One region of the Dethiosulfatibacter sp. genome, then DNA from elsewhere that is predicted to be linked to it. Evidence: riboswitches for the same ligand, from Rfam matches in the RefSeq annotation. Region 1 holds a riboswitch; each other region holds the start of a gene.
The links. A riboswitch is a leader RNA that binds a small molecule or an ion and turns the genes downstream of it on or off. The one in region 1 is predicted to bind molybdenum cofactor.
Positions count from the first base shown of each region.

Region 2: another riboswitch for molybdenum cofactor. It lies ahead of AC3AX0_RS07635 (Rossmann-like domain-containing protein); the one in region 1 lies ahead of AC3AX0_RS04210 (molybdopterin molybdotransferase MoeA).
Region 3: another riboswitch for molybdenum cofactor. It lies ahead of AC3AX0_RS02360 (4Fe-4S dicluster domain-containing protein); the one in region 1 lies ahead of AC3AX0_RS04210 (molybdopterin molybdotransferase MoeA).
Region 4: another riboswitch for molybdenum cofactor. It lies ahead of AC3AX0_RS03965 (FMN-binding protein); the one in region 1 lies ahead of AC3AX0_RS04210 (molybdopterin molybdotransferase MoeA).

Region 1 covers NZ_CEZJXU010000074.1:3,156-6,331, reverse strand. Annotated here, with positions in the region: gene AC3AX0_RS04220 (XdhC family protein) at 1-336, shown strand, start outside; gene modA (molybdate ABC transporter substrate-binding protein) at 368-1,126, shown strand; molybdenum cofactor riboswitch at 1,382-1,491, shown strand; gene AC3AX0_RS04210 (molybdopterin molybdotransferase MoeA) at 1,582-2,811, shown strand; partial or broken gene AC3AX0_RS04205 (molybdopterin biosynthesis protein) at 2,823-3,176, shown strand, end outside.
Region 2 covers NZ_CEZJXU010000186.1:1,427-4,602, reverse strand. Annotated here, with positions in the region: gene AC3AX0_RS07640 (anaerobic nitric oxide reductase flavorubredoxin) at 82-1,272, opposite strand; molybdenum cofactor riboswitch at 1,442-1,558, shown strand; gene AC3AX0_RS07635 (Rossmann-like domain-containing protein) at 1,610-2,344, shown strand; gene modA (molybdate ABC transporter substrate-binding protein) at 2,361-3,176, shown strand, end outside.
Region 3 covers NZ_CEZJXU010000029.1:685-3,860, reverse strand. Annotated here, with positions in the region: gene AC3AX0_RS02365 (aldehyde ferredoxin oxidoreductase family protein) at 1-867, opposite strand, end outside; gene AC3AX0_RS02360 (4Fe-4S dicluster domain-containing protein) at 830-1,240, opposite strand; molybdenum cofactor riboswitch at 1,381-1,507, opposite strand; gene AC3AX0_RS02355 (MerR family transcriptional regulator) at 1,672-2,508, opposite strand; partial or broken gene nhaC (Na+/H+ antiporter NhaC) at 2,724-3,176, opposite strand, start outside.
Region 4 covers NZ_CEZJXU010000068.1:2,988-6,163, forward strand. Annotated here, with positions in the region: partial or broken gene AC3AX0_RS03960 (hypothetical protein) at 1-350, opposite strand, end outside; gene AC3AX0_RS03965 (FMN-binding protein) at 530-1,063, opposite strand; molybdenum cofactor riboswitch at 1,085-1,198, opposite strand; gene AC3AX0_RS03970 (Lon protease family protein) at 1,332-3,176, shown strand, end outside.

The DNA.
Region 1 (3,176 bases):
GGAGAAGAGTGTGAAAAGCTTTCTACCAATTCAAGTACTTTCGTAGTAGTAGCTACTCACGGACATGTTCATGACCAACTTGCAGTAGAATCCATGCTCAGAAAGGAGTACAGGTATTTAGGTGTAATAGGCAGCAGAAACAAGATCAAGACCATGTTCAAGAGTATGGTAGAAAAGGGATATGAAGAGGAATTGATAAAGGGTGTACATTCTCCTATAGGCCTTGCCCTTGGAGGTAATTCTCCCGAGGATATTGCAGTTAGCATACTGGCCGAAATCATTATGGTTAAAAACCAGGGACAGTGCATTACCATGAAGGAAAAAATAATGAAATAAGTAGAATAAATGAAAGGGAAGGGAAAATAGGATGAAAAAAAATATTTTGATTAAACTGGTAGTGGTGGCAGTTATTGCCTTCATGTTTACTTCTTGTGGAAAGGAAGAGAAAGTACTTGTGTTTTCGGCTGCATCGCTGACTGAAAGCATGGGTGAGATAAATACAGTTCTAGGAGATGAGATTACTTTAAATCTGGATAGTTCTACAAGATTGAGGATACAGATAGAAAACGGTGCCGAAGCCGATATTTATTTGTCCGCCAATGAAAAGAACTACAAACTTCTTAATGAAGGTGGATTTGTTGAAAAGGGAATTGGAATACTTGAAAACAAGATGGTTCTCATTACTCCCAAGGGAAACGAAAAGGTGAACTCGCTTTATAATCTGGCAGGTGATGCAAGCATAATAATTGCTGCTGAAGAGGTGCCTGCAGGGAAATATGCAAGGAACATATTGGCAAAATATGAAGAATCGGGAGTGGATGGCTATACTGAGAAGGTTCTGTCAAATGTTGTATCAAATGAATCGACTGTAAAGGGTGTTGCATCGAAGATTGCACTGGGAGAGGCTGATGCCGGTCTTGTCTATGTAACCGATGTGACCGAATCGACTAAAGGCAAGTTTGACATGTACGAAATCGATGACCAATACAATGAGAAGGCAACATACTGGATAGCCTTGCTTAAGGATTCGAAAAATGCGAACGCAGAGAAAATCTATGATGAATTGCTGACAAATGAAGATATGAAGGCGGTCTTTGAGAAGTATGGTTTCAAGGTTGTAAATTAAGAAATCGTAAAACTGCCAATAAACATGTACAAACATGTTAAATAATCTGAATATGACTTTATTGTATAGACAATTAGAGCCGATTCAGAGGAAGCAAAGCTTAATTCCATAGCTCTTGCGGCAGTACATTCGAAAAAAACGAAAGGGAAAAAACGAACGACGTATCAATAATGTTTATTTATTGGATGCGGAATAAAAGTCGCTGTCATGATTCCCAAACCAATAAAAACATTGAAAAACAGCTAAAAAAGGTGTAAAATATATATACTTCGAGCTAATTTATCTTTATGAGATAACTTAGCCTATGGGTGCAGTTTGCAAAAATTGCGCCTCCCGGTTTGGAAAGGAGTATGATGACTATCCGACCGGATAGTTTTTTTTTATTGCCAGACTAACAGTCACAATCGGTATAAGAATGAGGGATTAATGTCCCGAGGATTGAATATGGAGGAATAATGAAATTTCTAAAAGCATACAACCCGGACAGGATAAAAGAAATGATGAGAGAACATTTCAGCAACATAGAAATTGAAACAGAAATTATTCATATTAGTGAAGCACAGTACAGATATTCATCCATGGATATAATGAGCTCTGTAAATATACCCGACTTCAACAAATCAACTGTTGACGGATATGCATTGATGTCCTCGGATACAAGCGGTGCATCGGAAAGCATGCCTGTCTTTCTGGATGTTTCAGGAGAGGTCCTAATGGGAACTGAAGCTCATACAGAAGTTGTGGAAAACACCTGTGTATATATTCCTACAGGGGGAATGATTCCCAAGGGCGCTGATGCAGTCGTAATGATTGAATATACGGAGAAACTTAAAGAAGATACGGTGGCAGTGAACATGACCATGCATCCAGGGGAAAATATAATATATATTGGTGAAGACATAAACGTAGATGATATTATAGTGAAAAAGGGAAGGAAGATTACAGCTTTTGATATGGGAGCATTAAGCGCCATTGGTGTATCTGAGATTTCCGTATTTAAGAAGCCAAAGGCTGTAATAATATCTTCTGGAGACGAAATAAGAAAGCCGGAAGTGGAGATAAAGCTCGGTGAAGTTAGGGATATAAACAGTTTCGTTGTGGGAGCCCTAATTGAAAAATACGGTGGTGAAGTGATTTACAAGTCCATAGTCAATGATGATGAGGGAAGCCTATTTAATGAAGTTGAAAAATGGATTGATAAGACGGATATTGTCATAGTGTCCGGGGGAAGTTCGGCTGGAATAAAGGATGTTACGGCGGAAGTTCTCGACAGCTTTGGAGAACCGGGGCTCTTCGTTCACGGAGCGGCGGTAAAACCTGGAAAGCCTACCATAATGTCTTGTGCAAGAAACACTGCACTATTAGGACTGCCTGGACATCCAGGATCTTCTTCTATAATTTTCACAATATTCGGAAAGGAATTATTCAAGATACTCCTTAAAAAGGAAGAAACCATGGCTTTCTATATTGAAGCGGAGCTCACCTATAATCTTACAGGAGCTCCAGGCAAGGAAACCTATGTAATGGGGACCTTGGAACTCAATGATGGGAAATATCTTTTTAATCCATTGATAAAAAAATCTGCCGCCATATCCCAGCTTTCAAAAAGTGAAGGATATGTAGTGATAAAATCAGGTACCGAAGGAATACAAAAAGGAAATATCGTAAAGGTATATACTGAATAAGAGAGGTAGCCATGAAAATAGAAAGAAATATATATCTGGAAAATACAGACCTTGAGGTGGCTCTAAAGGGATATCTTGAAAGATTCAAGGAAGAACTTGAAAATAAAGCCGTTGAAACAATAAGTGTAATGGATTCACTGGGAAGGGTAACGGCTGAGCCCTATTTCGCAAAATACTCTTCTCCCAACTTCAATGCATCGGCAATGGACGGCATTGCTGTAAAGTCAGAAGTCACCTATGATGCAAGAGAAGGAAAACCTTTGACATTGGTCAAGGGAAGGGACTACAAGGTAGTTGATACGGGAGACCCAATAGACGGCGACTATAATGCTGTAATAATGATTGAGGATCTTAACGACTTAAGT
Region 2 (3,176 bases), on a different contig from region 1:
ATAATTAATCCCCTGCAGTCAACACTGCAGGGGATTTTTAGTCTAAAATACAATTATTTTTTACTTAAGTGTAATCTATGATTATATATTTCTAACAAACTGCTTCCCAAATTCAACCGCTTCCTTTTCAGTCACATCTGACATATTCCAGTTAACCTTTAGGTTTTCACCAACAACTTCAAATCCTGCACTATTAAGCAAATCAGCAAGAACCTTTGGTGATTCACCGCTCCATCCATAGCAACCAAATGCTGCTGCTTTTTTATTTTTGAACTTCAATTCCTTAAGATAGTGAGCAAATCCAACAAGAGACCTTAAAACACTGTTGCTTACAGTTGGCGACCCCATTAGTATTGCTTTGGACCTAAATACTTCTGTTGCCAAATCATTGTCATCTGTTTTAGCAATATTAAATATCTTAATAGTTACTTCCTCATCTTCCATACGAATGCCTTCGGCAATTTTTTCTGCAACTTTCTTGGTACCGTCCCACATTGTATCGTAGATGATTGTTATTTGATTTTCTTGATAATCATCACACCATTCCAAATATTTACTAACTATTTGCATAGGATTGTCCCTCCAGACAACTCCATGACTAGTTGCAATAATATCAATATCCAAATTCATGCCAATGACTTCATCCAGCTTTTTCTTTAAAATCTTGCTGAAAGGAGTAAGTATATTTGCATAATACTTGATTGCTTCTTCAAATAATTTGCATTGATCTACAGTATCATTAAATATACTTTCACATGCATAGTGTTGGCCAAATGCATCATTGCTAAAAAGAATATTGTCACCAGTCATATAAGTAGCCATACTGTCAGGCCAATGAAGCATCCTCATTTCAACAAAAACCAGCGATTTACCATTGCCTATATCAAGACTGTCTCCCGTTTTCACAACATTCAGATTCCACTTTTTGTGATATTGTCCCTCTAGAGACTTTACAGCATTGGCCGTACAGTAAATTGGAGTTTCAGGAATTCTTTCCATCAATTTAACCAATGCACCGCTATGGTCTATCTCTCCATGATTTACAATTATATAATCTATATCTTCCAAATTGACTTCTGAAGCAAGGTTATCTACAAATTCTTCAGCAAATGGAAGCCATACGGTATCAATTAGAACTGTTTTTTCTTCCTGAATTAAATATGAATTATAACTAGAACCACTATTTGTTGAATATTCATCGCCATGAAATTTCCGTAATTCCCAATCAACTTTTCCGACCCAGTTAACATTGTTTTTTATTAATTTTTTCATTTTATCCTCCTAATATTGTCTCGTATTTAATTATACAATGAATTAGATGTATTTACCAAATAGAATTATAATTCAGTAAAGGAATCGTGATATGAAGTAATAAAATATCACTATATATTAATTCGTCTTTACATCCTATATATATTCTGTTATACTTTATTTGATTCAATCATATACTCATTACCGAGTCTTTTGTACCTTCGGCCTAGCCATGGACAAAGACCGACAGGGTTTATCTGGAAACGGATATGCCTCCCGTGTGGAAAGGTAACCGAGACTCAGTGTCTATGTTCTTTTTTTGGGGAGCATGGATTTTTTTATTTTAAAGGAGATTTTTATGAATACGTGTTTAATGAATGATATCAAATTAAAATTCAAGGATCTAGTAGTTAAAAATAATTTAATGAATGAAAACATTTCAATAGAAGCTAAGGTTCTTACCACTGAAGAAGCAATAGGAAATCCAATCCGCAGGGACTACCCTCTCATAAAGGGAAAAGAAAAACTTATGCAGGCAGAATTCAAAGGTTCTATTGGACAGGCTTTTACAGATAATCCAGGAAATTTCACAGGAACAATAGGTGAAATACTTGAAATGGAACTTAGTTCGAATCTGAGCAGAGCAATTTTTATTTCTTCTGTAAATGCAATTACCCACTATCTGGGAATCACAACAAATACAATACACTGCAAGGACGAAGAACCTGAATCATGTGCTGAAAAACTTGTTGAAAACATCAAGGAAAAATATGGTAATCCTAAAATCATACTTGTAGGATTTCAGCCAGCATTCCTTGAGAATCTGTCAAAAAACTTTAAAATTAGAGTGCTTGATCTTGACGATGAAAAAGTAGGAACAAAGAAGAACAATGTACTAATTGAAAATGGCGAAGATAATTTTACCGCTGCAATTGAATGGTGTGACCTCGTTGTAGCTACAGGTAGCACTGTAGTCAACAATACACTTTCAAACTTCATGAATACGGGAAAACCCACTTTTTTCTTTGGAACGACAATCTCCGGGCCTGCCAGATTGCTGGATTTGGACCGTTTTTGTGAAAACTCAAAATAAATCTAAGGAGAACAAAATGAAAATCAAAAAACTATTAATTGTAACTCTGATGCTAGCATTAATGCTGTTCACAATTGCAGGATGTTCAAACAGCGAAGCAAACAATTCAGGTGAAAATACTGATGGTGAAAGCTCTGCGGTAGAAAACACAGCTAAGATTAACTCAGAAAATAAAAATGAAACACTCATTGTATACTGCGGTGCCGGTCTTAGAAAACCCATGGATGAAATCGCTCAAATTTATGCTGAAAAATTCAATGTACAAATCGAATATTCTTATGCAGGATCAGCACAAAACCTAACCCAGTTAGAACTTATGCAAGAAGGTGACCTTTATATTCCAGGTGCATATTCATATTTCGAATCAGCACAGGAAAAAGGATTGACAGAAAATGCTCAAAATATTGTATATCATACTCCCGTTATAGCTGTACCAGCTGGAAATCCAGCAAACATCACCTGCCTTGATGACCTTACAAAGGAAGGAGTGAAGATCGTACTCGGCGACGAAAGATCCGCCGCAATAGGAAAAGTTTCACAGAAAATTCTGGATAAAAAAGGAATACTTGAAGCAGTTGAAGCTAATGTTGTTGCTAAGGATGCAACTGTAAACGAGGTTCTTGTACACATAGCAATGGAACAAGCTGATGCATGCATCATCTGGGAAGACAATGCACAGGGTGTTGAAGAAATTGAGGTAGTCCAAATAAATAAAGAAGATAATTCAATAAAAACAATTCCTGTATGCGTATTGACTTTCTCTGAAAAAAAAGAGGCTGCATCTGCTTTTGCAAATTATCTAAGCTCTGAAGAAGGCGTGAAAATATTTAAA
Region 3 (3,176 bases), on a different contig from region 1:
CAGTTGGGTAGGCATAATCGGCTCGAGCTTTTCAAACTGGTTTTGTCTGAAATTCCTTGTAGGTAGCAACCCGCATTCATTGGCACCGTCAAGCCATGCAGGAGTGCCGTATCCATGTACCGGACCCCAGGTATAGACTTCGTCCCTAATTTCCCTTATGGCCACTGCATTTATTTCCAGGAACTTGTCCTTGTCGTTTATTTCTATCTTTCCATTTCCTTTTACTGCCACTGCCTTAAGATTTTTGGATCCCATTACAGCACCAGCACCACCTCTTCCTGCAAAACAGTCATCGCTGAATATGCAAGCAATACTTGAAAGGTTTTCTCCGCCCTGTCCTATACACGATATCTTGTATTCCTTTCCCAGTTCCTCATTAAGAATTTCTGTTGTTTCTCTGGTGTTCTTTCCCCAAAGGTGTGCTGCATCTTTGATTTCAACCTTGTCATTTTCTATTACTACTATTACCGGTTTATCCGCCTTACCTTCAAATAAAATGGAATCATAACCTGCAAATTTCACTTCTGCACCGAAGTGACTTCCCATGTTTGAAGACCCTATGGTGTTTGACAAAGGTGAAAGAAAATTGATTGAAATTCTTGATGCCGAAGCCATTGGAGTTCCTGTAAGAGGTCCAGTATTGAATGATAGTATATTCTTCTCAGACAAAGGCTCTGTATCATGGGGGACTTCATCCCACAAAAGAGCAACCCCATAACCTTCTCCTCCAAGATATCTTTTAACATATTCCATGTTGAGCTTTTCCTTGCTTATGTTTCTAGAACTCAAATCTATCCTTAATACACAATTCTTATAACCCTTCATCTCATCACCATCCCAACGCATTTCGAGGGCAGATTTTAACACATTCAGGTACTCCGCCACATAAATCACATTTGTAAGCCAAAGGCTTACCTTCAAATTCAATCATGCTTATTGCATCAATCGGACAATCTTCCGCACATTTACCACAACCTATGCATGCATCGCTTATTGTTACAGCTCCGGTAAATGAATCTCTTGATATGGCATCAACCGGACAATGTTCTGCACATACCATGTCAGAACACTGCTGACATACATTTTGTTTAAAATGACCCATTTTCTTTTCACTAATTTTGATACCTGTAGCCGCTGGGTCCACTACTCCCAGATGAAATACAGAACATACAGACTCACATGCCCTGCAACCCTGACATAGATCAGGATTCACCCTTACTTTGATTACTCCCGGTTTCATAAAATCCTCCTTTTTTCTCCATTTTAATATTTCAAGTGCTGCTATGCTTGTTGCCTAACAATGCTTATGATACATCCAACTAAAGAATTATGAATTTTAACGAGGAACATAAAAATCGAACACAAAAACAGGAGCATACTCGAAATATTCGAATAGCTCCTTTGCAATCACGGCAGGCATAAAATCACTTCAATACCCATAGTTCTTAAATTCCTTATTCTGTCAATGTTTTATGCGGGAACGTAAGAATCGGAGATTTATTTATCTTAGGAAAGCTAAATATGCAAAATCCCTTAAATCGTTGGTATTTTGCGTTCAATGTAAACTTTCCACGCGGACAACACCGCTAACGCGGATGACGCGACATAGTCGCTTTGTCTATCTAACTTAATTATAAACCCTATTGTTACAATAGGGTCAAGGATTATTATTTATTTTATCGGAACCTGTAGTCTGATGAACATTCCTCTACTGTTTTCGTTAAAGACTGGAAGTTCTGTTATTACCTCACAGAGATACTCTCCTACAATTTCATAGTCATTATCATCAACAAAATCCAGGAGCTTTTCCGCATAGTAGAGCTCATTTTCAAAACCCTCCTCTCCTTTGAAGCATATACAGGCATAATTACCTCCCATTATTTTTTCAAATCCTTCATCCCTACTGAAATCAGTGTCAACAAATACAAAGATTTCTGTAGACTTGTAGTCTCTAACTTTGATATTATCCATTCTTATTAAGGATCCTACATTGTGGAAATATATCATTGGAAGGTTATTGATCTCTACCTGGTTCTTCAACTCCCTAAGCATATACTCGTAGGTTTCTATGCCTTTCTCATAAATGTTTATTCCACTATTATAACAAAATATCCTCCTCTCGGGAAAATCCACAATGTTAACTGATTCATCTTCTAGGGTCCTGGCATACTCCCCAAGGTTCTCCTTGAACCTCATTGCACCCCTTTCCATTATTTCAAGCTTTTTCTTGTTTTCCTCAATCCACTTAAGCTGTTCGTTTAGGTTTTCAATAATAAGCTCGGGGTCGTTCTTTTCGAAGAGCTTCTTTATCTGGTCAAGGGACATTCCAAGAAGCTTCATATAATTAATAAGGTCAAGCTTTGCGCTCTGGTTTATATGGTAGTATCTGTATCCAGTATCCTCGTCCACCATAGAGGGTTTAAGGAGCCCAATATTGTCATAATGTCTAAGCGTTTGGATTGTAACCTTGTTAATCTTTGCCATTTCACCAATTTTAAATCTGTTCAAAGAACCATCCCCTTAATAATCTATTTATTATTCACTGCATATTAATCAAACATCTTGTGTCTCTATAGACTTATATTATATCATGAAGCATATTACACTGTTACAATTTTAACTTACCTAAGCTATAAAAGGAACCGCCGGCAATTAAACCGGCGGTTCCTGTGTATTATATAACGTTCTAAACCCGATAAACCATTCCCACAATTATTACTTAGTTATGCTGTCTGTTCAACAGATTCCTCTGATTTTGCTTCTTTTTTCTCTTCCTTTGACTTTTTGATTTTTTCCATTGTAATTCCTGTGTATCCATAGAATATTGAAATCAACGGATTCAGCAGGTTGAGGAATGCATAGGGTGCATAGGCAAATGGATGAACTCCAAGAGTCTTGTACATAAATGCTCCACAGGTATTCCATGGAACAAGTGCTGAAGTTAGTGTTCCTGAATCTTCAAGTACCCTTGAAAGGTTCTTCGGATGAAGTCCCTTCTCTTCAAATACATCCTTGTACATCCTTCCAGTTATAACTATTGACAAATACTGGTCTCCAGCAACAAAGTTACATGCTATTGCAGTAAGAACTGCCGAAAGAACTACTGAACCTGTGCTGTGCGCTAATGTTAGTATCTTCCTTGCTATTTCTTCAAGCATTTTAGTCTTTTCCATTAT
Region 4 (3,176 bases), on a different contig from region 1:
TCCTTTGGAATGACGATTGAATATCCATCACCAGCAAAAAATCTTATACCTTCAAAATCATCCTGTCTTAGTTCATATTGCTTAAGTATTTTGTTTATCTTTATGCCCTTGATTTCAACTTCAACAACTTCACCGCTTGATGAAATGTTTGTTGTTGCAAGTGTTTGAGATTCCATAGCCTTGATTTCTTCGGCATCAATCATTTTTGTTCCACCTTCAATACCCTGTATTTCTATAGGGGTTTCAGTTGTTTCAGTTCCTTCGTTGTTGTCTTCTGTTTTTGGTGTACATGCAGCAAATGCAAGTATCAATACAAACACTATGCTTAATAATTTCAGTTTTTTTGACATGATTCTCTCCTTAGTTTTTGTTTTAACTTTCTTTTGCGTCTTGAATAACTGCTCACGTATTTACTACGGCTTAGCTGCTTTCTTGTCAGCTTAGGAAAGTTAATATCATAACCCCTTGAAGCGTTGGTGTTATGCGTTTGAGGAAACTTTCCTTCGCGTCTTAATAAATGCTTGTGCATTTAACGCAGCGTAGCTGCTTTCTTGTGGTGAATCTCGATTGCCAAATTTACAGCTTCTGTAGCTGAGTGGCTAGTAATAGTTGCCCCGGTTATTGCGACTATTTCATAATCATTTTCTTTATGCATTTTTACAAGTTCTGCTGGATGGGATAGAGGCATGTTTTGAAATCTTTCCAGAAACCATCCTTCCCTTATGTATCCTCCGTAATCCTCTGTTTCGTGTTCGTCAATTAGTCTGACTGTTTCAATACTTTCATCGATGTTGTTTATTTCAACCATATAGTAGACAAAGTCCTTGTATCCTATGGATTTTATGAAATAGCAGTCAAGATTCTTATTCTCCAAATGGACTTCGTAAACATATTCCGCAAAACAATTTTTAGAATTTAAGTTCTTATCGAAACTTGTTTCTACAATATTTGCTTCGGGATATATGGAAGCAAGATATTCATTCTTGTATTCCATGGTCAATGAAAGTACAGCCAGGGATATTGCAATTAATGATACTAAAGCTATTATTCTTTTTTTTTCCATAAAAAATATCTATTCCACCCGGAATAGATAAAATCATCTCCTTTCCAACCGGGAGGCAGGTCCGTTTCCAGACAAACCCATAGTCTGATTACCATAGAAAACCTTAGGAAAATCAGATCGGAGTTAATACATTCTAATTCTACCAAAAAAAATATCTAAATTCAATATAAATTTAGTGAGGAAAAGGTTATTATGTCTGTAAATATATAATGAATATGTGTTATAATATAAAGAACATAGAGGAAAGATGATTTTTGGAGGACATGATATGAAGGGAAATGAACTTAAATACACTCAATTGAGAAATGAATGCTGTGATGAATGCAAAAAATTTGAATCCACGGCGGACTTAGAGCCACTTGAGGGAATCATTGGACAGGAAAGAGCAGTTGAAGCAATTGATTTCGGCCTTAATATAAAAAGAAAAGGCTACAATATTTATATTTCAGGAATAAGTGGAACCGGTAGAAATTCCTATATTAGTCTTATTACGGAAAAGAAGGCTCGTGGAGAAAATACTTCAGGAGACTGGGTATACGTTTACAATTTCAAGAAACCTGAAAATCCAATATCCCTTAGGTTGGATAGCGGACAGGGAAAAATTTTCAAAAAAGCCATAGAAAATACGATTATATTTATAAAGAAGGAAATAGAGAACACCTTTACTTCAAAGGAATATGAAAGAGCAAAAAATATGCTTTTCAAGCAGCTTAACGAAACTTCCGAGGAGCTTTTGGCTGAGCTTAATACTCTTGCCAAGAAATTCGGTTTTATATATTCAAATACAGATAGGGGTCTTGTCAGCGTACCACTTAAGGAAAATGATGTTCCTATGACAGAAGAGGATTTTAAGGACATCTCAAAGGAAAAATACGCCGAGATACAGAAAAAATCTAGTGAACTGAACCTTGCAAGCATTGACCTGTTCAAGAAAATCAAGGACATAGACGAAAGCTTCAGGGACAAGCTCAAGAAGCTTGATAGTGAATTTGCAACAAAGGTTGTAAACCTACACACAGACAGGTTGAAATACAGATTTGACGGGAACAAAAAAGTTGAAAATTATCTTATAGACTTGAAGAATGACATAATAGACAAGGTAGACATGTTCAAGACAGACAACAAGCAGCCGCAGTCGAATCCATTTTTGGCAATGCAGAACAAAAACAATGATTCTTTCTTTGAAAGATATCAGGTGAATCTTTTCATAGACAATTCTGACAAAGAGAATGCACCAGTAGTATTTGAGACAAACCCAACACATTCAAACCTTTTGGGAAACATAGAGTTTGTGAATGAAATGGGAGTATTAAAGACCTCCTTTAAAAAAATCATTCCTGGATCTATCCATGCAGCAAATGGAGGTTATCTTATTATTCAGGTAAAGGACCTTATGGAAAATGTTTTTGCATATAAGGGACTAATGAGGGCATTATTGAATGACGAGACAAAGATAGAGACAATTCAGACTACAATGGGATATCCTGTAACTACAGGCCTTAAGCCTGAACCAATAAAGCTTGACATCAAGGTCATACTGGTAGGGGATCCAAGGTCCTATAGTATGCTTTATTCATATGACGAGCAGTTTTCAAAGCTCTTCAAAATCAGGGCTGATTTTGATGTTGAAATGGTAAGATCCAGTGCAAATGTGGAAAAAATGACTAAGTTCATAGCTTCCCACTGTGAAAAGGAAGATCTTAAGCACTTTGAAAGGGATGCAGTCTGCAAGGTTGTAGAATACAGTTCAAAGATTGCAGACAATCAGGAGAAGCTTTCATCAAGATTCAACAAGGTTGTTGAAATTATTTACGAAGCTGATTCATGGGCCTGTCTGGAAGAAAGCAATCTTGTATATAAAAAGCATGTTGAAAAGGCTATACAGCAGAAGATAAACAGGAACAACATGTATGAGGATAAAGTTTTAGAGCTATTTGACGAGGGAACCTATTTACTTGATGTTGAAGGGGAAAAGGTTGGAGAAATAAATGGACTTGCAGTAGTTGGAGCTGGTGAATATTCCTTCGGAAAGCCTTCTAAGATAACAGTATCCACCTATAGGGGAAAAGCCGGTCTTATAAATATTGAACGGGAAGCAAGGACAAGCGGAAAG